DNA from 3 places in the Allobosea sp. F3-2 genome. Region 1 is predicted to be linked to each of the others. Evidence: predicted binding sites of a transcription regulator. Region 1 holds the regulator's gene; each other region holds the start of a gene.
The links. Region 1 encodes LexA, which represses DNA repair genes until DNA is damaged. Its sites were predicted from a motif close to TGTTCNNNNTGTGTTCNG; they were not measured.
Positions count from the first base shown of each region.

Region 2: the regulator LexA is predicted to act here: its motif matches at 7,064-7,081, upstream of FQV39_RS07755 (ImuA family protein).
Region 3: the regulator LexA is predicted to act here: its motif matches at 3,045-3,062, upstream of recA (recombinase RecA).

Region 1 is NZ_CP042331.1:484,082-493,746, forward strand. It holds gene gltA (citrate synthase) at 1-691, opposite strand, end outside; gene gltX (glutamate--tRNA ligase) at 1,340-2,761, opposite strand; gene FQV39_RS02365 (ComEC/Rec2 family competence protein) at 2,917-5,172, shown strand; gene lexA (transcriptional repressor LexA) at 5,331-6,041, opposite strand; gene FQV39_RS02375 (molybdopterin molybdotransferase MoeA) at 6,295-7,506, opposite strand; gene moaC (cyclic pyranopterin monophosphate synthase MoaC) at 7,550-8,050, opposite strand; gene trpC (indole-3-glycerol phosphate synthase TrpC) at 8,047-8,859, opposite strand; gene trpD (anthranilate phosphoribosyltransferase) at 8,867-9,665, opposite strand, start outside.
Region 2 is NZ_CP042331.1:1,670,980-1,680,644, forward strand. It holds gene cysD (sulfate adenylyltransferase subunit CysD) at 1-93, opposite strand, end outside; gene FQV39_RS07740 (phosphoadenylyl-sulfate reductase) at 90-914, opposite strand; gene FQV39_RS07745 (error-prone DNA polymerase) at 1,149-4,736, opposite strand; gene FQV39_RS07750 (Y-family DNA polymerase) at 4,733-6,277, opposite strand; gene FQV39_RS07755 (ImuA family protein) at 6,183-7,049, opposite strand; gene FQV39_RS07760 (3'-5' exonuclease) at 7,558-8,541, shown strand; gene FQV39_RS07765 (6-pyruvoyl trahydropterin synthase family protein) at 9,579-9,665, shown strand, end outside.
Region 3 is NZ_CP042331.1:6,350,666-6,360,330, reverse strand. It holds gene cckA (cell cycle histidine kinase CckA) at 1-1,371, shown strand, start outside; gene FQV39_RS29585 (MFS transporter) at 1,548-2,882, opposite strand; gene recA (recombinase RecA) at 3,146-4,231, shown strand; gene alaS (alanine--tRNA ligase) at 4,557-7,199, shown strand; gene FQV39_RS29570 (hypothetical protein) at 7,199-7,843, shown strand; gene FQV39_RS29565 (hypothetical protein) at 7,980-8,168, opposite strand; partial or broken gene FQV39_RS33935 (cupin domain-containing protein) at 8,208-8,321, opposite strand; gene FQV39_RS29555 (GNAT family N-acetyltransferase) at 8,392-8,940, shown strand; gene FQV39_RS29550 (YunG family protein) at 9,377-9,665, shown strand, end outside.

The DNA of each region.
Region 1 (9,665 bases):
CGTGGTCGGCGTGCAGGATGAAGATCCGGTCGAGCGCGCGCGACAGCACCGGGTTGACCTTGTACTCTTCGGCCGGCACCGCGAAGCACATGCGCAGGAAGTTCGAAGTGTAGTCCAGCGAGTTCAGCGGATACACGAAGGGCTGGCCGACGGTGTACTTGAACGCCATCGCCGCCAGCGTCGGCACCTTCGCGATCATGCGCATCGAGGCGATCATGCGCTGATGCGGGTCCGAGATGTCGGTGGAGTCGTGATAGAAGGCCGACATCGCGCCGATCGAGCCGACCATGACGGCCATCGGGTGCGCGTCGCGGCGGAAGCCCTGGAAGAAGCGGGCCATCTGCTCATGCACCATAGTGTGGCGCGTGACGCGATAGTCGAAATCGGCCTTCTGCGCGGCCGTCGGCAGCTCGCCGTAAAGCAGCAGATAGCAGGTCTCGAGGAAGTCGCCGTGCTCGGCGAGCTGCTCGATCGGGTAGCCGCGATAGAGCAGCACGCCCTGGTCGCCATCGATATAGGTGATCTGCGACTCGCAGCTCGCCGTCGAGGTGAAGCCGGGGTCGTAGGTGAACATGCCGGTCTGGGCGTAGAGCTTGCCGATGTCGATGACGGCAGGGCCGACCGACCCTTGCTTGATCGCCATGTCGACGGTCTTGTCGCCGACCTGGAGCTGGCTGGTGTTTCCGCTCATCGATACCGATCCTTTCAAGGCTCGCTGCTGTTCAGCCCCTGTTTCACCTGCCAGCTGGCGCTGTCGCGCCAAGCTTCCTCCATCCGAAGGCCGCGATATGACGGGAACATGTCGAAGGCGGAGATAGAAGGTGACCCATGTGACTGATTTACAAGCAATATTCGTGCCCCGCCACGGTGTGGCCGCGCAACGCACTTGCGCGTCACTAGACCATTTGCCCAGTGCATTCAACCAAGCCTAAAGGCGATTGGAACCGCGTCTCGCTCATATCCGCGTGAGCAGGCGCATTCTGGTGTCGCGACGGGATTTCGTCATTGCGAGCACCCAGGTCTTGCCTGCGTATCGGCCCTCGGCTGGTGCTGAGCTCGCGTCATGACGGGAGGCTCTTCCCCTCCCCCTTGTGGGGAGGGGATAGGGGTGGGGGTCGGACGACGGGGTGCAGCGCGGTGACGTGAGGCGGCGCTGGTCGAGCGAGATTTTGGACCGGTCACCAGGCGGAGCGACCCCCACCCCCATCCCCTCCCCACAAGGGGGAGGGGAAGAGCGCGCGACCATCTCGATCGCGTGCTGCACCGCGCGGATTGGCCGCCGGCCGGTGCTGAACTCCAATGACGAAATCCCGTCGCGACGCCGGAGCGCGGCTGCCGTTCACGCGACCTGGTCGGCGAGCCGCGCCAGCGTCTCTTCGCGGCCGAGCACGGCCATCACGTCGAACAGCCCAGGCGACATGGCCCGGCCGGTCAGCGCGGCGCGCAGCGGCTGCGCCGCCTGGCCGAGCTTGATACCGCTTTCCTCGACATAGGCGCGCACGGCCGCCTCCAGCGGCGCAGGCTCCCAGTCGCCGACGGCGGCGAGTTTTTCGGCGATCTGCGGCAGGCGTTGGCGCGCGGCTTCGTCGAGCAGGCTCTTGGCCTTGTCGTCGAGCTGCAGCGGGCGCGGGGCGTAGAGATAGAAGGCGCTGTCGAGCAGCTCGACCAGCGTCTTGGCGCGCTCCTTGAGGCCGGGCATCGCGGCGAGGAACTTCGCTTCGAGCTCCGGCGACAGCGTCGCGCCGAGACCGCGCGCCGGGCCGATCTCCGGCAGGATCACCTTGAGCGCGTCGAGGAGCTCTCGCTCGCTCGACTGGCGCATGTAGAGCCCGTTGAGGTTCTCCAGCTTGGCGTAGTCGAAGCGCGCCGGCGAGCGGCCGATCGAGGACAGGTTGAAGGCGTCGATCATCTCCTGGGTCGAGAAGACCTCCTGGTCGCCATGGCTCCAGCCCAGCCGCACCAGATAGTTGCGCAGTGCCGCCGGCAGATAGCCCATCGAGCGATAGGCATCGATACCGAGCGCGCCGTGGCGCTTCGAGAGCTTGGCGCCGTCCGGTCCATGGATCAGCGGGATATGCGATAGGCTCGGCACGTCCCAGCCGAGCGCGCTGTAGATCTGGGTCTGGCGGGCGGCGTTGGTGAGATGGTCGTCGCCGCGGATGACATGGGTCACGCCCATATCGTGGTCGTCGACCACGACGGCGAGCATATAGGTCGGCGTGCCATCCGAGCGCAGCAGCACGAGGTCGTCGAGATTCTCGTTCTGCCAGACGACGCGGCCCTGCACCTCATCGTTCACCACGGTCTCGCCGGTCTGCGGCGCCTTGAGGCGGATGACGGGCTTCACGTCGGTTGGCGCGGTCGCCGGGTCGCGGTCGCGCCAGCGCCCGTCATAGCGCAGCGGCTTGCCCTCGGCGCGCGCCTTCTCGCGCATCTCCTCGAGCTCGGCCGGGGTGGCGTAGCAGTAATAGGCCTTGCCGGCGGCGAGCATCTGCTCGGCCACCTCGCGGTGGCGCGCCGCGCGCTGGAACTGATAGACGGTCTGGCCGTCCCAATCGAGGCCGAGCCATTCCAGCCCATCGAGGATCGCGGCGATGGCGGCTTCGGTCGAGCGCTCGCGGTCGGTGTCTTCGATGCGCAGCAGCATCTTGCCGCCTTGCCGGCGGGCATAGAGCCAGTTGAACAGCGCCGTGCGGGCTCCGCCGATATGCAGGAATCCGGTGGGCGAGGGCGCAAAGCGCGTGACGACGGCGTTGCTCATGGGGAGGCGACTCCGGCCGGGCGGCAGCAACCGTCCGGGGCAAGACAGGGAAATGGCGCCGGTCGTGACATGACAACCGGCGCGCGCCCTGTAACATGGCTTGGCCGGAAAGGTTAAGCGTTCAAATCGCAGCGCCAGCGGGGGAGGGGCGGAGAATGCAGCCGGGGCCGCCGGGGCAGGACAAGCCGCGCGGCGCGCGAGCCGAAGCCTTGCCCTTGCGTCTGCGGCCGTCATGGCTGGCCCCTGCGCGTCTCGACGCCTGGCTGCGCGACTGGCAGGCGCGCTTCGGCCGTGCACTTGAGCTGGAAGCCGAGCGCCGCCGCCCGTTCCTGTGGCTGCCCGTGGCGATGGGGGCCGGCATCCTGCTTTATTTCGCGGCCGACCGTGAGCCGGCTTTGTGGGCGCCGCTCGCCGGTTTCGGCATGAGCGTGGTGTTCGCCTATATCCTGCGGACTCGCCGTTTGGCCGCGATGGCCAGCCTGGCGGCGGCCGCTGCCTTCGCCGGCTTCGCGGCCGGTGTCTGGCGTACCGCGGATATCGCGGCGCCGATGCTGGAGCGACCGCGAATCGGCAAGCTGACGGGCTTCGTCGAGAGCGTGGAGGCACGCGACAACGGCGCCCGCATCGTGCTGCTGGTAACGGATTTCGCCGGGATTCCGGCAGCCGAGCGTCCGAGGCGCGTGCGCGTCAATACCCGTGCCGGTTCCGTGGCGCCGGGAGATCATGTCGTCGCGACGGCGCGGCTGCTGCCCCCGCCGGGGCCGGCACGGGCGGGCGGCTATGATTTCGGTCGCGATGCCTTCTTTCGGGGCATCGGCGCTGTCGGCAGCATCGCGGGCAAGATCGCCCTGGCGCCGCCGCCTTATCCGATACCGACGCGCCTTGCCGTCGATGTCGCCATCGACCAGGCCCGCAATGCCTTGACCCAGCGTATCGCCGAGGTGGGGGGCGGGCAGGGTGGGGCGGTCGCCGCCGCCCTCGTCACGGGAAAGCGGGGGCTGATCACCGAGGCGACGAACAACGACCTGCGCGCCGCCGGCATCTACCACATCGTTTCGATCTCCGGCCTGCATATGGTGCTCGCTGCCGGGACGATCTTCTGGCTGGCGCGCGCCCTGCTGGCGCTCTCCCAGACAGCCGCGCTGCGCTGGCCGATCAAGAAGATCGCGGCGGTCGCGGCGATGATCGGCGCGACCGCCTACTGCATCTTCTCGGGCAGCGATGTCGCGACGGAGCGCTCGCTGATCATGACGCTGGTGATGCTCGGCGCGATCCTCGTCGATCGTGCCGCGCTGAGCATGCGCAATCTCGCGCTTGCCGCGATGATCGTGCTGCTGCGCGAGCCGGATGCGCTGCTCGGGCCGAGCTTCCAGATGTCCTTCGGAGCGGTTGCAGCATTGATCGCCTTCGCCGAACGCTGGGAGGGCCGCAAACGTGCTCAGCCGCCTCCGGTGCTGCCGTGGCCGTTGGGGCCGGTCTGGACGGCGGCGCTCGGCATCCTCGTCACCACCTTGCTGGCGACGGCTGCGACAGCGCCCTTCGGTGCCTATCACTTCCAGACTTTCAACCCCTTCGGCCTGCTCGGCAATGCGATGGCTCTGCCCTTCGTCTCGCTCTTCGTCATGCCGGCGGCCGTCTTTGGCGTGCTGGCCTATCCCTTCGGGCTGGACTGGCCGGCATGGGCGCTGATGGGGCTGGCTTCCGATGTCGTGCTCAAGGTGGCGCATTGGGTCGCGACCATCGACCATTCCACCGTGATGATCGCGGCCTTCGGCCCGGTGGTGCTGGTCTGCTTCGTGCTGGCGCTGCTGTGGCTGACGCTCTGGACCACAGCCTGGCGCTGGCTGGCGGCGTTTCCTCTCATGCTCGGCGTCGCCATCGCCGGCAAGCCGGAACGGCCGGAAATTTTCGTCGAACGCGACGGTTCGGGACTGGCGGTGCGGGGCTCAGATGGCCGCCTCGCGATTGCGGGCAAGCCTAGCCGTTTCGTGCTGCAGCAATGGCTTGCAGCCGATGGCGACAGACGTTCGCCGGACGATCCGACCCTGCGCGCCGGCATCGCCTGTGATGCGCTCGGCTGCGTCGCGAAAATCGCCGACGGGCGCACGGTTTCCTACGCGCGCGAGCGGCTGGCGATCATCGAGGATTGCCGTCGCGCCGATCTCGTCGTCACGGCGATTCCCTGGAACGGGACCTGCAAGGCCCGGCTGGTCGACCGGATGGCGCTCTCGCGCGATGGCGCGACGTCGCTCTATCGAGCCGGTGCCGGCTGGAGCAGCCACATCTCCGAACGGGCCTCGGCAGAGCGCCCCTGGAGCCGCCCTAAAGCATCGCCTCCCGCACAGCCGTCACCGCCATCGACGCCGGCGTTGCAAGCCGGCTTCGCGAACAGCGACCCGGATTCCTTATAAGGCGCTCTTCAGGCGAGGCACATCGCGGGCCGTCATTGCGAGGAGCAAAGCGACGAAGCAATCCAGGAGGACTGGGTGAGACGTTCAGCCCAGTCCTCCTGGATTGCTTCGTCGGCTGCGCCTCCTCGCAATGACGATTCCTCCGATCTTACGGCGGTCTAATAGCGCCGCATCAGATTGACGAGGCGGCCCTGGATCTTGACCCGGTCAGGCCCGAGCACGCGCGTCTCATAGGCGGGGTTGGCGGCTTCGAGCGCGATCGAGGAGCCGCGCTTGCGCAGCCGCTTCAGCGTCGCTTCCTCATCGTCAATCAGCGCCACGACGATGTCGCCGGTATTGGCCGAGTCCTGCTTGCGGATGATGACAGTGTCGCCGTCGAGGATGCCGGCTTCGACCATCGAGTCTCCACGCACTTCCAGCGCGTAATGCTCGCCGGAGCCGAGCATGTCGGGCGGTAGCGAGACGGTGTGGCTGCGGTTCTGGATCGCCGAGATCGGCGTGCCGGCGGCGATGCGGCCCATCACCGGGATCGCGATGGAGGAGCGGCTGTCCTCATCGGCGGCAGGGCGGGGCTTGGCGAGACTGGGCTGCGCGCCGAGGCCGCCCTGGACGACCGCGGGATTGAACCTTGGCCGCTGCTGCGGGGCACCGAGCCCGTCAGGCATCTTGATGATCTCGAGCGCACGCGCCCGGTTGGGCAGGCGGCGGATGAAGCCGCGCTCCTCCAGCGCCATGATCAGCCGGTGAATGCCGGATTTGGAGCGCAGATCGAGCGCATCCTTCATCTCGTCGAAGGAGGGTGGCACACCGCTCTCGCGCAAGCGTTCCTGGATGAAGCGCAGGAGTTCGTGTTGCTTGCGTGTCAGCATGATCCCCGCGGGCCCCTCGAAGGCTGGATTCGAAACAAAGCAGGAACACCATACGCGTTCCACTTGTGTTCCGCAAGCAGCGATGCCGTCGCGGAATGCGCGGGCATTTCACCGATAAGAAAACACTTCGGACATTCCGGACAACCCGCGTTAGCAGCGCCGTTCCGGAATCCATCGTAAAAGCCTGGCGCTCTATGATGGATTCCGGGACAAGCCCGGAATGACGGTGCGCTTGCGGAAAAGACGGTCCAGGCTACCGCAGCGGCAGGATGCGGCAGCCGTCGCCTTTTTTTGCCGGCGCGGCATGGGCTGGCCGGATTGTCAGCGCCTGCGCCCGCGCCAACGTGCCGAGCATCGAGGAATCCTGCCGGTCGAAGGGCGTCGCCATCCAGCCATCCGGGGTCAGCTCCAAAGTGGAGCGCAGATAGTCCTCGCGCTCGTCATTTCCTGGCATGTCGCGGCCGAGACGGGCTGGGATGCTGCGGTCGCGGTCGGCCTCGGCCATGCCGAGCAGCGCCTCGATCAGCGGCAGGACGAAGAGATGGCCGCAGACGATCGAGGAGACCGGGTTGCCGGGCAGGCCGACCACGACCATCCGACCGAGCCGGCCGGTCATCATCGGTTTGCCCGGCCGCATCGCGATCTTCCAGAAGCCGAGCGACATCCCGGCCCGCGTCAGCGCCTCTTGTACAAGGTCATGGGCGCCGACCGAGGCACCTCCGAGCGTGATGAGGACATCGGCATCGGCGGCCCGCGCCTGGCCGATCCTGGCGGCGAGGTCGGCATGATCGTCGCGGGCGATGCCGAGATCGAGAACGGCGCCGCCGGCCTTCTCGACCAGCGCGGCAAGCGAGAAGGAGTTCGAGGCGACGATCTGGTCCCGCCCCACCGGCTCCCCCGGCGCCACCAGCTCGTCGCCGGTGGCAAGGATCGCGACGCGCGGCTTGCGCCGAACCGGCAGCGAGGGATGGCCCATCGCGGCGGCGAGGCCGAGGGCCGCGCTGTCGAGCACGCGCCCGGCCGGCAACAGGGCGTCGCCTTCGTGGAAATCCAGCCCGGCTGCCCGCAGGAACTTCCCCTGGGCCGGCGGCACGCGCACGCGGATCGTCGGACTACCGACGCCATCGGCATCCTCCTGGATCAGGATGGTGTCGGCACCTTCCGGCATCGGCGCGCCGGTGAAGATCCGTACGGCTTCACCGGGGCCGACAATCCCCTCGAAGGCCCGGCCGGCAGCGGATTCGCCGATCACGGCGAGCGAGACGCCTTCGGCCATGTCATCACCGCGCACGGCATAGCCGTCCATGGCGGAATTGGCGAAGGGCGGCTGGGTCCGAAGAGCCTTCAGGTCACCCGCGAGCACCCGCCAGGCGCATTGCGCGAGCGGCAGGCTTTCGGCCCCGGTCGGCCCCGGAATGCTGTCGAGCAGCGCCTTGCGCGCGACGGGGACCGGGGTGAGCGCCATCAGAGCACGGTGCCGAAAAGTGGAAACCGGTTTTCGGATGACATCATGCTCGACTTCCTCGTTGCGGAGCCTTCGCCTCATAATCGCCGGACTGGCCGCCGGATTTGTGCAGCAGCCGGATGTTCTCGATCCGCATCGCCCGATCGACCGCCTTGACCATGTCGTAGACGGTGAGGCAGGCGACGGAGACAGCGGTGAGCGCTTCCATCTCGACGCCGGTCTGGCCCTTCATCTTGACCTCGGCACGCACGCGCACGCCCGGCAAGGCCTCGTCGATCTCCAGATCGACCCCGATCTTGCTGAGCAGCAGCGGGTGGCAGAGCGGGATCAGCTCGTGCGTGCGCTTGGCGGCCATGATGCCGGCGAGGCGCGCCGTGCCGAGCACGTCGCCCTTCTTGGCGTTGCCGTCGCGCACGATCCTGACCGTCTCCGGCGCCATCACGACCTGGCCTTCGGCGATGGCGACGCGGGTCGTCTCGGCCTTGTCGCCGACATCGACCATATGCGCCTGGCCTTGGGCGTCGAGATGGCTGAGCCGGCTCACGCCGCGTTCTCTTGCGCGGTGCCTGTCAGCAGGGTCCGCGTTGCGGCCGCAACGTCTGCCTGCCGCATCAGGCTCTCGCCGACGAGGAAGCTGTTGACGCCGGCCTTGTTGAGGCGGGCGATGTCGGCATGGGCGAAGATGCCGCTCTCGCCGATGACGATGCGGTCCGACGGGACGCGCGGCGCGAGCCGTTCGGTCACCGCGAGGTCGACATGGAAGCTGCGCAGGTCGCGGTTGTTGATGCCGAGCAGCCGGCTTTCGAGCTTGAGCGCCCGGTCGAGCTCGGCATCGTCATGCACCTCGACGAGCACGTCCATGCCGAGCGCGTGCGCGGTCTCGTTCAACGCCCTGGCGGTGTCGTCGTCGACGCCGGCCATGATGATCAGGATGCAGTCGGCGCCCCAGCTGCGCGCCTCGTAGACCTGATAAGGCTCGTAGAGGAAATCCTTGCGCAGCGCCGGCAGGCCGGAAGCCTCGCGCGCCTCAGTCAGGAATTCCGGTCGGCCCTGGAAGGAGGGCGCATCGGTCAGCACGGAGAGGCAGGCTGCGCCGCCGGCGGCATAGGCGCGGGCGAGCGAGGGCGGATCGAAATCGGCGCGGATCAGCCCCTTGGATGGGCTCGCCTTCTTGATCTCGGCGATCAGGGCCGGCTTGCCCTCCGCGAGCTTGGCGGCGAGGGCATCGGCGAAGCCGCGTGGCTTGCCGGCAGCACGGGCGCGACGCTCGATCTCGGCCGGCGGGATGACGGCCTTGGCGGCCGCGATCTCCTGGCGCTTGTAGGCTTCGATTTTGGCGAGGATGTCGGTCATGCCGTCCTCACGCGTTCGAGGCTTTGATGAGGGCGTCGAGCGTCGCCTTCGCCTTGCCGGAATCGAGGGCGGCCGTCGCCTGGGCGAAGCCGTCCTTCAGGCTCGCGGCCTTGCCGGCGACCAGCAGCGCTGCCGCGGCATTGAAGGCGGCGATGTCGCGGAAGCCGGTCCTCTCGCCGGCGAGCACGGCATTCAGCGCGGCCGCGTTCTGCTCGGGCGTGCCGCCGCGCAGCTCCTCCGGCTTGGCCGGCTCGAGGCCGACATCGCCGGGGCTAATCGTGAAGCTCTCGACCTTGCCGTTCTCCAGCGAGACGACGCGGGTCGGCCCGGTCGTGGTGATCTCGTCGAGCCCGTCGGAGCCGTGCACGGCCCAGACGCGGGTCGAGCCGAGCGAGGCCAGCACCTTGACCATCGGCTCCAGCCAAGTCTCGGAAAAGGCGCCGATGAGCTGGCGCTTGACGCCGGCCGGATTCGACAGCGGACCGAGCAGGTTGAAGATCGTGCGTGTGCCGAGCTCGGTGCGCACCGGCGCGACATGGCGCATCGAGGCGTGATGCGTCGGCGCGAACATGAAGCCGACGCCGGCCTCAGCGATGCAGCGTTCCGTGCCCGCCGAATCGAGGCCGACCTTGACGCCGAGCGCGGTCAGCACGTCGGCCGCGCCGGAGCGCGAGGAGGCGGCGCGGTTGCCGTGCTTGGCGACGGGCACGCCGCAGGCGGCCGTGATGATCGAGGCCAGCGTCGAGACATTGTAGGAGCCGGAGGAATCGCCGCCGGTGCCGACGATGTCGATCGCCTCGGCCGGG
Region 2 (9,665 bases), 1.2 Mb from region 1:
GAGCAGCACCGGCTTGTCGCAGGTCGCCGCCACCTCGCGGATGATGAAGATGGCTTCCGCCTCGAGCTTCTGGAGATGGCTGAGCTGGATCATGCCTGAGCCTCCGCCGGTGCGGTTTTGGCGCGCGCCAGCTTTCCGTCCGGCCCGACATGCAGGCCGCATTCCTTGGCGGCGTCGTCCTCCCACCACCAGCGCCCGGCCCGCTCGGGCTCGTCGGGGCGGATGGCGCGGGTGCAGGGCTGGCAGCCGATCGAGACGAAGCCTTGGGCGTGCAGTGGATTGATCGGCACGCCATTTTCCTCGGCGAAGGCGAGCGTGCGCTCGCGCGACCAGTCGATCAGCGGGCTCGCCTTGACGAGGCCGCGCGCCGCATCCGCCTCCGCGAGCGGGACGGCGCCGCGCGCCGCCGACTGGTCGGCGCGCAAGCCCGTCAGCCAGATATCGGCGCCCGCCAGCGCTCGGCCGAGCGGCTCGACCTTGCGGATGTCGCAGCAGGATTTGCGGGCATCCCGCGAAGCATAGAAGCCGTTGATGCCGTTCTGGCGGACATAGAGCTCGACCGCCTCATGGCGCGGATAATAGGGGCGGATCAGGATGCCGTAGCGCTCTTCGGTCTTCTGCCAGAGCGCATAGACCTCGGGGAAGAGCCGGCCTGTATCGAGCGTAGCGAAGGTCACCGGTAGCTTCGCCGTGGCGATGAAATGGGTCAGCACCTGGTCTTCAAGCCCGAAGGAGGTGGTGAAGACCACTTCTCCCGCGGCTCCCGCAACGACCCCGGCGAGGCGAGCCGGAACATCGGCCGCGCCGAGCGCCGTATTCAATGTTGCGACGCGGCGCGCCAGCCTTTCCGCGGCAGCCTCATCCGGCGCCGTTTCGGTTGCTGTCGCCTCGTCCTGGCCGGGGCTTTTCGCCATTGTCCTGCCGTGCCGTTTGTTCGGTAAATCGAACAAACGACTTATACCCGCAGGCGCCAAAGCTCAATTCACATGCAGTAGCGTGTTTTTTCTTATTTCACTTTCAGAGGAGAAGATTGTTTTGACGAACGCTGCGCCCCTCGGGTGAGCCGCTACGCCGGCGACGATCCCGGCAGTGATATTCAGCCGGGGGGCTCGACCGGGACGGGCGCAACGAACGAGAGGCCAATCCTTTCAATGGAAATCCCGCGATTTCGGCAGAATACGTACATTGCGCGGATGGCGATGGCGCGGTAGCGGCGGGTTCTTCAGCTCGTCGACGGGGAGCGGCACTTCCGCGGGATGCGTGTCGGAGAGCGAGAGCAGATCGGCCGAGCGGTCGACGATACGCTGGGCCATGAGATGGACGACGCCTTCGACGCTTTTCTGCACCCTGCCCTCGACCAGCATCAGCCGCGCGCCCATGACCTCACGGCGGAAGCGCTCGAACAATCGCGCCCAAATCACGACATTGGTGATGCCGGTCTCGTCCTCCAGCGTGACGAAGATGGCATTGCCGTTGCCCGGGCGCTGGCGCACCAGCACGATTCCGGCCGTGCGGGCGAAGGCGGCATCGGGCCTCGCCTCGGTCTCGGCGCAGCTCAGCACGCCCTCGCGGCGGAAGCGCGGACGCAGGAGCTGCATCGGGTGGCCTTTCAACGAGAGCCGCACCGTCTGGTAGTCGGCAACGATATGTTCGGCCAGCGGCATGACGGGCAGCGCCATCGCCGACTCCTGTCCGAGCTCGCGGGCCTGGGCGGCTGCGAAGAGCGGCAGTGCCGGATCGTCCGGCAGGCGGCGCACGGCCCAGAGCGCTTCACGCCGGTCGAGCCCGAGCGAACGGAAGGCATCAGCATCGGCCAGCAGGCGCATGGCGCGGGCGGGCAGATTGGCCCGGCGCATCAGTTCCTCGACATCGTGGTAGGGGCCGCTCGCTTCCCGCGCCTTTTCGATGGCGTGGCCCCAGTCCTCCTTGAAGCTGTCGATCTGGCAGAAGCCTAGGCGCAGGGCGAAGGGGTGTTTCGGTTCATCCTTCCCATTTTCAGTACAGGCGCTGGGAGAACCCCTCTCCTGTAAGGAGAGGGGCAGGGGTGAGGTGTCGGCCGCTGGACCAATCGGGCGCCACATCTCGGCGGCGCTGCGGTGAGGATCCGGCACACCATCCAACGGCCTTCCCCTCACCCTGCCCTCTCCCTCCGGGAGAGGGTTCCCCGCGGCTTTCTCGGCCACGCCGTCGACATCAATCTTCTCCAGCCCATTGTCCCAGCCACTCCGGTTCACATCGACCGGGCGCGCCTCCACTTTTCCGTTTTCCTCCGCCTCGCGGACGATCTGAGCCGGGGCGTAGAAGCCCATCGGCTGGGAATTCAGCAGCGCGCAGGCGAAGGCGGCCGGGTGGTGCTTCTTCAGATAGGAGGAGATGTAGACCAGCTTGGCGAAGGAAGCCGCATGGCTCTCCGGGAAGCCGTAGCTGCCGAAGCCCTTGATCTGGTCGAAGCAGCGCTGGGCGAAATCGCGCTCGTAGCCGCGTGCGACCATGCGCTCGACCATCATCGCCTCGTAATTGCCGATGGTGCCGGCATTGCGGAAGGTCGCCATCGCCTTGCGCAGGCCGTTGGCTTCGATGTCCGAAAACTCGGCCGCGACCATGGCCAGCTTCATCGCCTGCTCCTGAAAGAGCGGGACGCCGAGGGTCTTGTTCAGGACCTCCTTCAATTCATCCTTGTCATGGGGCGGCTTCGGAGAAGGAAATACGACGTCCTCCAGCTTGGCCCGCCGCTTCAGATAGGGATGCACCATATTGCCCTGGATCGGGCCGGGCCGAACGATCGCGACCTGGATGACGAGGTCGTAGAACTCCCGCGGCTTCAGCCGCGGTAGCATGTTCATCTGCGCCCGGCTCTCGACCTGGAAAACTCCGAGCGACTTGCCCTCGCAGAGCATGTCGTAGGTGCCTTCATCGCCGTCCGTGAAATCGGCGAGCTGATAGGACCTTCCGCCATTGGCTGCGATCAGCTCGAACGCCTTGCGGATGCAGGTCAGCATGCCGAGCGCCAGCACATCGACCTTCATCAGCCTGAGCGCGTCGATGTCGTCGCGGTCCCATTCGATGAAGGTGCGATCGGCCATCGCGGCGTTGCCGATCGGCACCGTTTCGTCGAGACGGCCGCGCGACAATACGAAGCCGCCGACGTGCTGGGAGAGATGGCGCGGATAGCCCAGGAGCCGGATGGCGAAATCGACGGCGCGGCGGATCGTCGGGTTCTTCGGATCGAGCCCGGCCTGGCGGACGCGATTGTCACCGATCTCGCTGCCCCAGCTGCCCCATTGCGTGTCGGCGATGCGAGCGGTGACGTCCTCGGTCAGGCCCAGCACCTTGCCGACCTCGCGGATGGCGCTGCGCGGCCGGTAATGGATCACGGTGGCGGCGATGCCAGCACGCTCACGACCGTACTTCCAGTAGATCCACTGGATCACCTCCTCGCGCCGCTCATGTTCGAAGTCGACGTCGATGTCGGGCGGCTCGCGGCGCTCGGTCGAGATGAAGCGCTCGAACAGCACGTCGTTGTCGTTGGGATCAACGGCGGTGATGCCGAGCACGTAGCAGACGGCTGAATTGGCAGCCGAGCCGCGGCCCTGGCAGAGAATGCCCTTGCTATCAGCGAACTCGACGATCTGGCGGATGGTCAGGAAATAGCGGGCGTATTCCAGCGTCTCGATGAGAGCGAGCTCCTTCGTCAGCAATCCCTGCACCTTTTCCGGCACGCCGTCGGGATAGCGGATCAGGCTGCGGCGCCGGACCAGTTCCACGAGCCAGTCCTGATCCTTCCAGCCGGGCGGCACCGGCTCGTCGGGATATTCATATTTCAGCTGGCGGAGGTCGAATTCGACGCGGGAGAAGAGATGCTGCGTCTCGGCGATCGCCTCAGGCGCATCGCGGAAGAGGCGGGCCATCTCCTGCGGCAGCTTGAGGTGGCGCTCGGCATTGGCCTCCAGCAATCGCCCTGCCCGCTCTATGGTGACGCCCTCGCGGATACAGGTGAGCACGTCCTGAAGATCGCGCTGCTCGATGGAATCGTAGAGCGCATCATTGGTCGCGATCAGCGGAGTGCGGGTCACGGCGGCGATCGTCTTCAGCCGCGCGAGGCGGCGGCGGTCGTCGCCGCGCCGATGCATGCTGGCAGCAAGCCAGACCGCGCCGGGCGCGGCGTCATCGAGCCTAGCGAGCAACCCGGCCAAGCCATCGAGGCGCTGCCCCGGCATCAGGATCAGCAACAGGTCCCGGGCATCGTTCAGGAGGTCGTCGAGGACGAGGTGGCATTCGCCCTTCTTCACGCCCTCCTTCAGGTTGCCATGACTGAGCAAGCGGCAGAGGCGGCCCCAGCCGGCGCGGTTGGCCGGGTAGGCGACGATGTCGGGCGTGCCGTCGGCGAAGACGAGGCGCGTTCCGGTCGCGAGCTTGAAGCGATCCGCTATCGCCTGCATCTGCTCAGGCTTGAAGGATAGATCGGCGAAATCCGGGTTCTCGACCCAGATATATTCGCCGGGGCTGCCACCTTTTCTGACCTTCTCGGGCGCCGGCAAACCGTCCTCCCGCAACTGCCTCAGCGCGGCCCAGGCGCGCACCACGCCCGCCACCGTGTTGCGGTCGGCGATGCCGATGCCGGCATATCCGAGCAGAAGCGCCGTCAGCACCATGTTCGGCCCCGGCGAGGCGCCGCGCAGGAAGGAAAAATTCGTCGCCGCAACAGGTTCGGCGAAGGGGCTGACAGACTGATTCATGCGAAGAGCCCGTGCAGGAACCAGCGTGGCGGGGCGCTATCGGCCTCATAGAAGCCGGTGCGGTAGAGCCAGAAGCGACGGCCTTGCGCATCCTCGACGCGATAATAATCGCGCATCGGCTCGTCGCTGCCGTCGCGCCACCATTCGGGCGCGATGCGCTCGGGGCCTTCGGCGCGGGCGACGTCATGGGTGAGGCGCCGCCAGCGGAAGCGGATCGGCGGACCGTCCGGCACCTCCGCGATGGCCTCGACCGGCTGCGGCGGCTCGAAGAGCTGGAGCGGACGGGCCGGCGGCTCCTGCGGCTCGGGCTCGGGCCAGACCGCTTCCGGCAGCGGCGCGGCGGCCGAAAGCGCTTTTGCCGCGCGGACGGGGTGATGCGTGTCCTGCGCCGCGAAGCGCAACACCCGGTCGCGGCCGAAGCGGGTAACGAGCCGGTCGACGAGATCGGTCACGGCCTCCTCCTCGACGGCGCGGCCATCGAGGCTGTGTTGCGGCGTGTTCAGCAGCTCGCAGACCGGCACGGAGAGCTTGATCGCATCGAAGCCGAAGCCGGGATCGAGCGGATCGGCCAGCGTCTCGATACGCTCGCGATAGAGCCGAAGCAGCGCCTTCGCATCGCGTGAGGGCCTGCCGGTCTCGATGGCGAGGCGGCGGACAGTGCCGTCGCTGCGGAAGAAGGCGATCTCGAAAACGCGCCCGCCTTCGCCACGCGCCTCCAGCACACGGGCCGCTTCCCCGATCAGGCGGGTGACCACCGCCTCGAGGCTCGCGCTATCGGCGAAGGGCTCGGCGAAATGACGCTCGACAATGCAGTCCGGCGGCGAGCGCAGAGGCGTGATGCGCCGGTCCTCGCAGCGGAGGATGCGCCTGAGCTTCGTCGCCAGCGCCTCGCCGAAGCGGGCGGACAGGGTCTCCGAAGGGCGTGCCGCGACATCGGCCAAGGTTTTCAAACCGGCACGGGAGAGCGCGATCACGATCTCGGCTTCGGCCTCCAGCGCCGCGACCGGCAGCAGACGCAGCACGGCTTCGTCCCGTCCCGGCGGGATGATGCCGCCCCGTGTGAAGCGGGCGCAGGCGCGAGCAGCGTCGGGCGTGGCGGCGATGGCGGCTTTCAGGCTCAAACCCATCCGGTCCATCACCCGCCGCACAAGGCCAACCATCCGCTCCTCGCCGCCGAAGAGATGGGCGCAGCCGGTGATGTCGAGCATGATACCATGCGGTTCATCCAGCGCGACCAGGGGCGTGAAGCGGTCGCAGAAGGCGGCGAGCGCTTCGAGGAACTCACGATCCGCCCGGGGCTCAGCCTCCAGTGCGACGAGATCGGGGACGCGGGCGCGGGCATCGGCCAGGGTCAGGCCGCGGGTCAGACCAAGATCGAGAGCACGCCTGTCGCAATCGACCAAGCGCAGTGCGTTGTGCTGCGTCTCGACCAGGACATGCGACTTCTCAGCCGGCGCGCCGAAGGCCGGAATCGCGCCCGTCCGCCGCAACCTGTCCGTCGCCAGGAAGGGGAACCAGAGGGCGAGATAGCGGCGCGGCATGGTCTGTCCGGGAAGCCAGTCTGTCGGATCGGTCGAAAAGGCTGCGTTCCGCGAAAGTTCGTCGGTCACGGTCCCACTCCACATGCCACTCACGTTCCGCCGCACCGCCGCGCTGGCGCAGCAATCTCACGACAAAAGCCGGCGCGCCCGGGGCATTGGCCTCCAGCGCCCGTGATGCGAGCGCCCGCACCTGCCAGCGCGTGCGCGCCGCGCTCGGCGTCTCGGCCGCCGCCACGCGCAGCAGCAGGACCGGCACGCCCGAGCCTTCGGCCGCCAGAGCGAGGCGGCGGCTCGCCGTCAGGTCGAAGGCGCGCGGCTCGCCCCAGGGTTCGATCAGCACGGCGCCGAGCGCCGGGCAGCGTGCCGCCTCGGCACCAGCCCGCAGCACGCTTTCGCCATCGCGCGCCCGCACCAGCAGGAGGCGCGCCGGATCGAGGCCAAGCTCGTTGAGCCCTGGCGCATGCAGCCGGCCAGCCTCGGCATCGACAAAATCCTGCCGCGCCCAGAGGATCGGCCGCTCAGCAATCTTTTCCTCCGCCGCCCCCGCCCTCAAAGCGAGCCCGAGCGCGAAGCCGGTCGCGGTAGCGAGATCGGCCACCTCGGCAGCGTAGATCTCGTGCAGCGCCGCCCGGGCGAGGCCGCCATTCAGGGCCTCGTCCAGCGAAGCCACGCCCAGGTCGATCCGCGCCTGCGAAGCCGGGCCCGCGCGCAGGGCCGCTTCGGCAAGGCTACGGCGCAGATCGGACAGGGTCGGGGCGGTGGCTGCAGTCATGGCAATAAGGTAATTGTTCTCTCTTTGTTCTTTTATAGACCCCTCCCCGCCGGAAGGCGAGTCGAGTCTCACCGCCCTCCGCCTCATCCCTTGTCCCCACCCCCAAAGTTTGTCGGCTGGTGAGGGTAGTGTGTCGGCATCAGTAGGCGAAGTTTGTCGGCAGCGTTGCTCCGTCTCGGACAATCCCCGATCTGCAGGTCAGAACGCACCTTCTCAGACGCTGTGCGGGCCACTTGCTGACAGCTGAGGCCAACGCTTGAAAGCCGGGAGTTGGATCGACGCGGGGCCTTTCCCCACGCCGGCAACTGTGGCGCACCCCAAATGAGCGCCATTCCCCCTAGAAGACCGTGCTATCCCACCCCAGAAGTCTGCGTTAGCGCACCCATAAGTCATCGGCGGTGGAAATCCGGCTATGCCCGCAGAAGCACCATGGCGCGCGCGCTCATGGGCTCCTATCGTAACGAACAGGCGGGCCGACGGCGTAGGGACAAACAGCTACGACATGAAGATGAGCTCTGCTCAAATCGACCTGTTTGATGACGCGCCAGGCTACCGGGAGGCACCGCGGCCAGCGCCGAGGAAGCGTCCGGCCACGGCGCCCTCACCGGCTGGTTGGGACGACGAGGAAGCGGCTCATCGGCTTGAGCAGAGCGGCCAATTCAGGGTTCTGCGGAAGCTCGTGCCGCGCCCAATCATACCGCGGGCCCAAAGCGTCTTTCCGAACCTCGCGATCCTGGTCGACACCGAGACCACTGGTCTGAACCACGCCAAGGACGAGATCATCGAAGTTGGCGCGGTCGCATTCACATACGACGATGACGGCGTGATCGGCGATGTCGTGGGCGTCTACAGCGGGCTTCGTCAGCCTTCGGAACCGATCCCGGCGGAAATCACGCGGCTGACGGGGATCACCGATGAGATGGTTGCCGGGCTCGAAATTGACATCGCGGCGCTCGATGCGCTGGTTGAGCCTGCAGACCTGATCATTGCTCACAACGCCGCATTCGATCGGCCGTTTTGCGAGAAGCTCTCGCCTACCTTCGCGTCCAAAGCCTGGGCGTGTTCCGTGAAGGAGATCCCATGGGCGGATCTTGGCTTCGAGGGAAACAAACTCGGCTACCTCGTCGGCCAGTCTGGCCTGTTTCACGGGGCGCACCGAGCGACGGATGATTGCAACGCGCTGTTGGAGGTCCTCGCGCGGCCGCCCGAAGAGAATCGTGCGCGGCCATTCGCTGAACTCCTGCGATCCAGCGAGCAGAGTCGGGTGCGCATCTATGCGGAAAACGCGCCATTCGACATGAAGGACCAGCTAAAAAGCAGAGGCTACCGCTGGTCGGATGGAAGCGACGGTCGGCCGAGAGCCTGGTGGATCGAGACCGAGGAAGAACTCCGCGTGGAGGAGTTCCGCTATCTTCGTACCGAGATCTATTGCTGGGAAGACGCCGAGCCGCTGACGTGGCGGCTCACGGCGCTTGATCGATATCGCGCGTAATTACCTCGTATAGGCAATGCGGGAACGTAGTGGCGCCAATAGGTGTAAAGCGTTCAAGACCTAATCGGCGCGCTGGTCGGAGCTTTCGTCGTCGCCAAGGAGCAGAGCGGTTCGCCTGCGGTCATCCACTCCCGTGCGGCCTAAGAGCGTTGGGCCGAAAGCGTGAACTTCAGTTTCGGTCCGATGCCATGGAGCTCTGCCGCGTTTCGGAGATTATGATCGATAGGCACAGGACACTTTGCCTCAGCGAATGGAAAGCGCGGCGTCGGCCTCTCAGCGCGCCGTTTGCCTGGGAACCAGACAGACGATCCTAACGGGTCTCTAGTCCAGGCGCCGCGCACACGGTCGCTTCCTTCAGCAACAGCCGCCGATTGAGTCACGTGGCCGAGGCTAGCAGCTCGGCAATGGAGCTGCCACCCACGTACTCCTCATTGACATCGGTATAGCGCTGTCTATTTGTTGCGCCGCAAGGTGTATGGCGCCCGAATCCGCGTGATCCGCCAAACGTCTATCGGCACGTGAGCCGATCCGGTCGCAGCCTACCCGGTAAAAACAAGGAACCCCGGTGAAGACTATCATTATCTGCGGATGGGAATCCGTGACCCTCGCGCACGAGGTCCCGGCCAAAGCGGCCGTCATCCGCCACGTGTCACTTGACTACGGCCGGCGCCATAAAACAGAGCTGACCCATGCACGGGAGCGCGCTTTGGCGTGCCCCGCGACGTCGTCCACATGATCGGCGCTGACCTGCCGCGGCAGGGTCCCAGAGGGGCACTATGCGGAAGATAGCATGCGCGTCACCGTCGAACCCAATACCCCATCAATTCGGCAGTAGCCTTCGGTGTAGGCGCGGCGGAACAACCCGATTCCGAGGCGGTAACGGTCCGTAGCGGCGCTCATCTGTTGTTCTCGCAACTGCGTCGAGCCGGGCGAGGCATTTGGCCTCGCTTCTCAGAACAATCCTACTAGTGCCCGGATTACTGGATCGAAGATCGCCAGGGATACCAGGCAGCGCAACAGCAATAGGGCGCGCAGTCATGTACACCATCGCCAAGCGATTTGCCTTTTCGGCGTCACACGTGATCGGCGGCCTGCCTTCGGATCACCCCTGCGCCCGGCTGCAC
Region 3 (9,665 bases), 510 kb from region 1:
GATCTCGTCGCGCCCAATTCCGGCCTCGAACGCGGCCTTGCCGAGGTCGTGGACGGCAGCGCCGCGGTCAGTCCGCTGGATCTCACCCTCGCCGGCGAGGACGGGCGCTCGGCCAAGCTCTACCTCGCGCCGGTCTCCGCCTCGGAGGATGGCGACGGCGAGCGCGCCATCGTCTACGCACTCGAGACCACGGCCGAGCGCAAGCTGCGCGACAATATGGACCAGGCCGGCAAGATGCAGGCGGTCGGCCAGCTCGCCGGCGGCATCGCACACGACTTCAACAACGTGCTGCAGGTGATCATCAACGCCTCCGAGTTCCTGCTCGCGAGCCATCGGCCGACCGACCCGTCCTTCCCGGACATCATGCAGATCAAGCAGAACGCCTACCGCGCCGCGGCGCTGGTGCGACAGCTGCTCGCCTTCTCGCGCCGCCAGACCCTGCGCCCGCAAGTGCTGGAACTCGGCGAGGTGCTCTCCGACCTCTCGCTGATGCTGAAGCGCGTCGTCGCCGACAAGGTGACGCTGGACGTCCGCCAGGGCCGCGACCTCTGGCCGGTCAAGGCAGATCTCGGCCAGCTCGAGCAGGTCATCGTCAACCTCGCAGTCAACGCCCGCGACGCCATGCCCGATGGCGGCAAGCTGACGGTGCGCACCCGCAACGTCGCGCGCGAGGACTGCGTGAGCTTCAACCACGCCGCCCTGCCAGCCGACGACTATGTGCTGCTCGAAGTCGAGGACAGCGGCACCGGCATTCCGCAGGAGCATCTCGACAAGATCTTCGAGCCCTTCTTCACCACCAAGGAGGTCGGCAAGGGCACCGGTCTCGGCCTCTCGATGGTCTATGGCATCGTCAAGCAGACCGGCGGCTACGTCTTCGTCGATTCCACCATCGGCAAGGGCACGGCCTTCCAGATCTTCCTGCCGCGCCATGTCCCGAGCCAGGAGGAAATCGCTGCCGAGGTCGCGGCCAAGGAGGCGCCGAAGAAGCTCGCCGCCGATCACACCGGCGCCGGCGTCATTCTGCTGGTCGAGGACGAGGACGCGGTGCGCGCGCTGAACGCGCGCATGCTGGTCTCGCGCGGCTATACCGTCCACGAAGCTGCATCCGGCGTCGAGGCGCTCGATCTCTTCCTGAAGAACGACGGCCAGATCGACCTCGTCGTCTCCGACGTCGTCATGCCCGAGATGGATGGTCCGACCCTGCTGGGCGAGCTGCGCAAGCGCAACCCGAACACAAAGGTCGTCTTCGTCTCCGGCTATGCCGAGGAAGCCTTCCGCAAGAACCTGCCGGAGGGCGAGGACTTCCACTTCCTGCCCAAGCCCTTCACGATGAAGCAGCTCGTCGAGACGGTGAAGGCGGCGATGGGGTGAAACTCCCGTCAGTCAGGCGCTTCGCGCAGCGAAGAGCCTGGAACCCATGAAGACGACGGAATTCCAGAGAGCGTCATGCTCGCCCTTGTGGCGAGCATCCACGTCTTGAACACCGCCCTCGATTCACGAGAAGACGTGGATGGTCGGGACAAGCCCGACCATGACGAGGTAGCCGCTCAGCGCGCCGGCACCGCTGCGTCGCCGGGGAGCCGGCGTGAAGCCAGAGCACCCACCCCGATCAGCGCCAGGATCGTCACCACGGCCGAAAGACTGAGATAGTAGCCGACGAAGGGCAGCCCCTTTTCGGTGGCAAGCCAGGTCGCGACATAGGGTGCGAGCGAGGCGCCAACGATGCCACCGAGGTTGAAGGTCAGCGACGCGCCGGTATAGCGCACGGCGGTCGGGAACATCTCGGCCAGCGCCGTCCCCAGCGGCCCGTAGGTGAAGCCCATCAACGACAGCCCGACGATGAAGAAGGCGAGCACGCCGAGCGTGCTGCCCGAGCCGAAGAGCGGCGCCAGGACGAAGCCGAAGACAGCGATGCCCAGCGTCGTCGCCAGCAGGGTCTGGCGGCGGCCGAAGCGATCGGCGAGCACGGCCGAGACCGGGATCGTCAGGCCGAAGAAGACGACGCCCACCATTTGCAGCGGCAGAAACTGGTCGCGCGAGAAGCCGAGCTTGGTCGTGCCCCAGCTCAGCGAGAACACGGTCATCAGGTAGAACAGAACGAAGGTCGCGAGCGCCGCGAAGGTGCCGCAGAGCAGCGCGAGCTTGTGCTCGGCGAAGATGCTGACGAAAGGCACCTGCACCCGCTCGTGCTTTTCCATCGCCTTGCGGAAGGCCGGCGTCTCGCTGATGCGCAGGCGGACATAGAGCCCCATGAAGACCAGCAGCGCGCTGGCGATGAACGGGATGCGCCAGCCGAAGCTGAAGAACTGCTCGTCGGTCAGAGCCGCATCGAGCGCGAGGAAACTGCCCGTCGCGCAGATGAAGCCGACCGGCGCGCCGAGCTGCGGGAACATGCCGTACCAGGCGGATTTGCCGGGAGGGGCGTTCTCGGTCGCAAGCAGCACCGCCCCGCCCCACTCGCCGCCGAGGCCAAGCCCTTGCCCGAGCCGGCACAGCGCCAGCAGCAGCGGCGCGAGCACGCCGACGGCCGCGTAGGTCGGCAGCAGGCCGATGGCGACGGTGGAGAGCCCCATCGTCATCAAAGCCGCAACGAGCGTCGCCTTGCGGCCGATACGATCGCCGAAATGGCCGAAGATGGCGGCGCCGATCGGTCGCGCGAAGAAGGCGATAGCAAAGGTCGCGAAGGACTGAAGCATCGCGGAAGTCGGATCCCCGCCCGGGAAGAACAGCTTCGGGAACACAATCACTGCAGCCGTCGCGTAGATGTAGAAGTCGAAGAACTCGATCGTCGTGCCGATCAGGCTGGCCAGCAGGACGCGCCGCGGCGAGTTCAGGGCATTCGTTGCGGGGGCAGAGGACACGTTGGCAACTTTCGAAAACAAAGAAGATGCCGGGCGCAATATCAGGAAAAGGCAGAAGGTGGCATAGGCAACTCAATGGCGAGCCATGCGCCATGCGCATGATAAAGCGAGGATGAATCCTGAATCAGCGCCAACAAGCATGGCGGGTGTCGAACAAAGAGCCTCCTGACAGAAACTGACATCGAGAACAAAAAAAGAACTTGCCGATAGGAACAAAGAGTGATCATTCTCCTGTCAAGACTGATTGAGATGTCTCCGTAGCCCTGCCATAAGGAGCCCGAACCGTGAATCAGGCAAACCTCAGACTCGTGGAAGGCTCCTCGATGGATAAGGCCAAGGCGCTCGATGCAGCGCTCTCCCAGATCGAACGCGCCTTCGGCAAGGGCTCGATCATGCGGCTCGGCAAGAACCCGCAGTCGATCGAGATCGAGACGATCTCGACCGGTTCGCTCGGGCTCGATGTCGCGCTCGGTGTCGGCGGCCTGCCCAAGGGGCGTATCATCGAAATCTACGGACCGGAATCCTCGGGCAAGACCACGCTCGCGCTCCACACCATCGCCGAGGCGCAGAAGAAGGGCGGCGTCTGCGCCTTCGTCGATGCCGAGCACGCGCTCGACCCGGTCTATGCCCGCAAGCTCGGCGTCAATCTCGACGACCTCCTGATCTCGCAACCCGATACCGGCGAGCAGGCGCTCGAGATCACCGATACCCTGGTCCGCTCCGGCGCGATCGACGTGCTCGTGATCGACTCCGTCGCAGCCCTCACCCCGCGCGCCGAGATCGAGGGCGAGATGGGCGAGGTCCAGCCCGGCCTGCAGGCCCGCCTGATGAGCCAGGCGCTGCGCAAGCTCACCGCTTCGATCTCGCGCTCGAACTGCATGGTGATCTTCATCAACCAGATCCGCATGAAGATCGGCGTGATGTACGGCTCGCCTGAGACCACCACCGGCGGCAACGCGCTGAAGTTCTATGCCTCGGTCCGCCTCGACATCCGCCGCGTCTCGACGCTGAAGGAACGCGACGAGGCGACCGGCAACCAGGTCCGCGTCAAAGTGGTGAAGAACAAGGTCGCGCCGCCCTTCAAGCAGGTCGAGTTCGACATCATGTTCGGCGAGGGCATCTCGAAGGTCGGCGAGTTGATCGACCTCGGCGTCAAGGCCGGCATGGTCGAGAAGTCGGGCGCCTGGTTCTCCTTCGACAGTCAGCGCCTCGGCCAGGGTCGTGAGAACGCCAAGACCTTCCTCAAGGCCAACCCGGACCTGGCCGCCAAGATCGAGGCCACGATCCGCCAGAACTCCGGCCTGGTCGCCGACCGCATCCTCGATGAAGCCTCCCCGACCGATGACGATCTCAACGAGGGCGAGGCCTGAGAGGCCACGAATACGGCCGTCATTCCGGACAAACCGCGAAAGCGGCGCCGATCCGGAATCCATCAAAGGGCGAGGCGCTCTACGATGGATTCCGGGTCAAGCCCGGAATGACGACAGTTCTATCCGGAGATGACGTGTCCAGCGGCTCGCGCCCTCCTCATCGCCCAAGCGGGCGGCCTTCGGGCCGCCCTTTTCGTTTGAGACTAAGACCTTGCCGGGTGTGCGCTGCATCAAGCTTTCTGGACAGCGGCGAGCCGCCTGACTAGAACCGGACCTTCCTGCCGGGCCTGCCCGGCTCCTGCCCAAGATCAGAGCGCAAAAAGCGATGAGTGGCGTCAACGATATCCGGTCGACCTTCCTCGACTACTTCAAGTCCAACGGCCATGAAGTCGTGCCGTCGAGCCCGCTCGTGCCGCGCAACGACCCGACGCTGATGTTCGCCAATTCGGGCATGGTGCAGTTCAAGAACGTCTTCACGGGCCAAGAGAAGCGTCCCTATTCGCGCGCCACCACCTCCCAGAAATGCGTGCGCGCCGGCGGCAAGCACAACGACCTCGACAATGTCGGCTACACCGCGCGCCACCACACCTTCTTCGAGATGCTGGGGAACTTCTCCTTCGGCGACTATTTCAAGGAGCAGGCGATCCATCACGCCTGGACGCTGGTCACCCGCGAATTCGGCCTGCCCAAGGACAAGCTCCTCGTCACCGTCTATTCCGAGGACGACGAGGCGCATGGCCTGTGGAAGAAGATCGCCGGGCTAACCGACGACAAGATCATCCGCATCCCGACCTCCGCCAATTTCTGGCGCATGGGCGACACCGGCCCCTGCGGCCCCTGCTCCGAGATCTTCTTCGATCACGGCGACCATATCTGGGGCGGCCCGCCCGGCTCGCCCGAAGAGGATGGCGACCGCTTCATCGAGATCTGGAACCTCGTGTTCATGCAGTATGAAGAGGCTGCGGGTGGCGTAAGGACCAACCTGCCTCGCCCCTCGATCGACACCGGCATGGGGCTGGAGCGCATCGCCGCCGTGCTCCAGGGCACGCATGACAACTACAACATCGACCTGTTCCGCGCCCTGATCAGCGCCATCGCCGACCTGACCTCAGTCGATCCGGACGGACCGATGAAGGCGAGCCACCGCGTCATCGCCGACCATCTGCGCTGCTCCGCTTTCCTGATCGCCGACGGCGTGCTGCCCTCCAACGAGGGCCGCGGCTATGTGCTGCGCCGGATCATGCGCCGCGGCATGCGCCATGCGCAGCTCCTCGGCGCCAAGGAGCCGCTGCTCTACAAGCTCGTGCCCGCCCTGACCCGCGAGATGGGCCGCGCCTATCCCGAGCTGCTGCGCGCCGAGGCGCTGATCACCGAGACGCTGAAGCTGGAGGAGACCCGCTTCCGCACCACGCTGGCGCGCGGCCTCAACCTGCTCGACGACGCCTCGAAGGATCTGACCGCCGGCCAGAGCCTCAAGGGCGATGTCGCCTTCACCCTCTACGACACCTACGGCTTCCCGCTCGACCTGACGCAGGATGCGCTGCGCGCCCGCGAGATCACGGTCGATGTCGAGGGCTTCGACGCCGCCATGCAGCAGCAGAAGGCCAAGGCGCGCGCCGCCTGGGCCGGCTCCGGCGAGGCTGCGACCGAGACGCTCTGGTTCCCCCTGCGCGACAAGCTCGGCGCCACCGAATTCCTCGGCTACGACACAGAGACGGCCGAGGGCGTGGTCACCGCGCTGATCCGCGACAATGCCGAGGTTCCCTCGCTGAAGGCCGGCGAGAGCGGCTTCATGCTGGTCAACCAGACGCCGTTCTATGGCGAGTCCGGCGGACAGGTCGGCGATGCCGGCCTGGTCAAGGCGCCGGACACGGTGGTCGAGGTCAGCGACGTCCAGAAGAAGCTCGGCGACGTCTTCGCCCATAGTGTCACCGTCAAGGAAGGCGAGCTCAAGCTCGGCGCCGCCGTCGAGCTGATCGTCGACCATGAGCGCCGCGCCGCGATCCGCGCCAACCACTCGGCGACGCACCTGCTGCATGAGGCGCTGCGCCTCGTCCTCGGCGACCATGTCGCGCAGAAGGGCTCGCTGGTCTCGCCCGACCGGCTGCGCTTCGACTTCTCGCATCCCAAGCCGATCAGCGAGGAGGAGCTGCGCGAGGTCGAGGAGATCGCCAACGCGATCGTGCTGAAGAACGAACCGGTCACGACGCACCTGATGAGCGTCGACGAGGCCATCGCCTCGGGCGCCCGCGCCCTCTTCGGCGAGAAGTATGGCGACGAGGTCCGCGTCGTCTCGATGGGCACCAACCCGGCCGGCAAGGCCTATTCAGTCGAGCTCTGCGGCGGCACCCATGCCAGCCGCACCGGCGATATCGGCCTCGTCAGCGTCATCGGCGAAGGCGCGGTCGCCGCGGGCGTCCGCCGCCTGGAGGCCATGACCGGCAATGGCGCTCGCCTGCGCCTCAACGAGGAATCGCGCCTGCTCGAAGGGCTCGCGAGCCTGCTCAAGGTGCCGGCGGCCGAGGCCGGAAACCGCCTCGCCGCGCTGATCGAGGAGCGCCGCAAGCTCGACCGCGAGCTCTCCGAGGCCCGCAAGAAGCTCGCCATGGGCGGCGGCGGCGCGGCCGAGGATCCGGTGCGCGAGATCGCCGGCGCCAAGCTCCTGGCACGCGCCGTCACCGGCATCGAGATGAAGGATCTGAAGAGCCTCGCCGACGAGGCCAAGGCGCGCGTCGGCTCCGGCGTCGTCGCCATCGTCGGCGTCGCCGATGATGGCAAGGCCGGCGTCGTCGTCGGCGTCACCCCCGACCTGACCGAGCGCTTCGACGCGGTCGCGCTGGTGCGCGCGGCTTCCGAACAGCTCGGCGGCAAGGGCGGCGGCGGCCGGCGCGACATGGCGCAGGCAGGTGGCCCAGACGGCAGCAAGGCGCAGGCCGCGCTCGATGCCGTCGCGGCCGCGATGGGCTGATGACGATCGGCGGGACAGGCCAGGCGCTCTCCCGCCGCACTTTGCTGCTGGCTGCTGGCCTTTGGCCGGCAGCCGCCTTCGCGCAGAAGAAGAAGCCGGCGCCCGTGACCGAGCCCGCCATGTCGGCGGCCCGGACCATCGTGGCCGGCGCGCCGCTCAGCGTCTTCCTCAGCCGCCCACCGCAGGGTGCACGACTCGCCATTGCCCGCCCCGACGATCCCGCCAGCAGCGCGATCATCGTCGTCGAGCCGCGCAATTCGGTCCCTGCCCTGCCGACTCCCGGTCTGGCCGGAACCTATGAGCTGCGCCTGGCCGTCGAGAAGGACGGGTCGCCGGTTATCCTGTTGCGCCAGGCGCTCGTCACCACCGAACCAAGCGCGACGCTCGCCGCGCCGGCCCGCGTCGGCCGCGGCCAGGCGCTACCGGTCCGCGGCATCGGGCCGAACGGCGAACAGGATCGTGTCGTGCTGGTCCCTGCCGACGCCCCTGTCGAGGCGGAAGGCCCCCGCTTCTTTCCGGCGGAGAATGTCGAAGCCGTGCTGGAAGCACCGGATCAATCCGGCCCCTACGAGCTCCGCTATGTCATGAACGCGCCCGTGAGCGGGCTGCGCATCCTCGCCCGCCATCCCGTCGCCGTGGAGTGATCTGGACGATCGCCGCGCGTCCGACGCGGTAACGGCGATCTATGCTTTTGTTATCGCATCGGATTTCTCCGAAAAGTGGATTCCACTTTTCGGTCCGATGCTTTGGCCCGCGAGAGGGAACCGTGCGGCGAGCGTTTCAGCCCATCGCTTCGCGCTTCTTGAGCAGTTCGTTGAGCAGGTCCTGCTGCTCATTGAGCCGCGCCGCCAGGCGCTCCTCGGCGGCGGCGCCGGAAACGCCCGTCGCCTGCTCCATCAGCTCGGCGATGTTCCTCCGAGCAATGGCAATCCGCTGGTCAAGCTCCATCTGCGAAGCGTTCTCAAGCATCCCGGCTCTCCGTATCGGCCAGTCTTCTTAGAGCGATAGTCAGCGCCCCTCGCCTGCGGAATAAGGCGTGCCATTCTTGTGCACGAAGCGCCCATCCGCATTGATGCTCATCATATCGATATCGGAGCAAGTGGTCACGTCGTTCGGCCAGCGGAACAGTCAGACGACGCCCCATTGCGGGCGATGTGCATCGTCGACGAGACTTGTCATCCGACTGGAGGCGATGATGCTGCCAACTTTTGAGACGGAACGATTGTCGATCCGGCCACGCACGATGGCGGATTTTGATGCTTGCTTGGCCATGGACCGCGACCCGGAGGTCATAAAGCACATTACCGGGCCATGGGACGATCCAGAAGCCCACAAACTCTTCCTTAGAGATCGCATACAGAGAAACTTCGGGGAGGGATTTGGGTACTGGTCGATCTTCAACAACGCAAGGACGGATCAATTCCTTGGATGGGTACTTCTAATTCCTTACGACGGCGTAGGGCCAAAAATAGAGATAGGCTGGCGTCTAAATAGGCTGTCTTGGGGCAAAGGGTACGCAACCGAAGCAGCATTACCTTTTGTACGGTACTCATTTCATAATCTAAATCTGCCCGAAATTGTTACCGATATCAATCCGGACAATCTCGGATCTATACGGGTCGCAGAGAAAATTGGCATGAAACTTGAACTTGTCGGAAACATCGAACATAGCAGCAAGCTGTTGAAATCATATTTGCTCACAAAGGCGGATTATGGCGGACACCAACGCGAAGCGGACTAGAGCCTGCTGATTTTACGCAGAACCACGCCGTCATCCCGGGCTTGACCCGGGATCCATGCCGGAGCGCTTCCGATCGAGGTTCAGGCATGGATCCCGGCTCTCCGCGGAGTTTATCCTTGGGCCGACCGAAGATCGGACCCGGGGGGCTCCAGCCGGGATGACCCGCGCTTCCATGAAAACACAGCAGGCTCTCATTAGCATCCATTCGGAGGTCCGCCGCGGGGCGGAGCGATGTCCCTTCAGGGGCCGGAGGGCGGTGAGATCGAGGCAGGTTGGAAGGACCGGTGGTCATTTCGCGAAAATGCGTGATCCACCACGCGTCGGACCCAACCATGAAGCGGCCAACGCGCCGACCTCGGAGAGAAGCCAGAGACCTGGCGGGACAAGAAGCTCACGACCTGTTGCGGCCTCGACAAAATCGCGCGAGCTTTCACCTATGGACAAGCCGCGTGCCCGGCCTGGGGAAGCACTCCCGACGCCTGACCTCTCTGCTCTAGCGGCGGCACTTGAGGCCTCATGGGATCATTTGACAGCGTATCGGGGCATCGTCCGTCTCGGCAATCCAGCATTCGGTCAATGCTACCCCACCTCGCGCGTCGTGCAGTTTTTCTACCCGGATTTTGATATTGCCCGCGGAGAGGTTTGGACCGGATCCAGCGAGCGCCACTTCTGGAATACGCGCGGTGCGGGCGAGAGCGCCGCGCGCATCGATCTCAGCTGGAAGC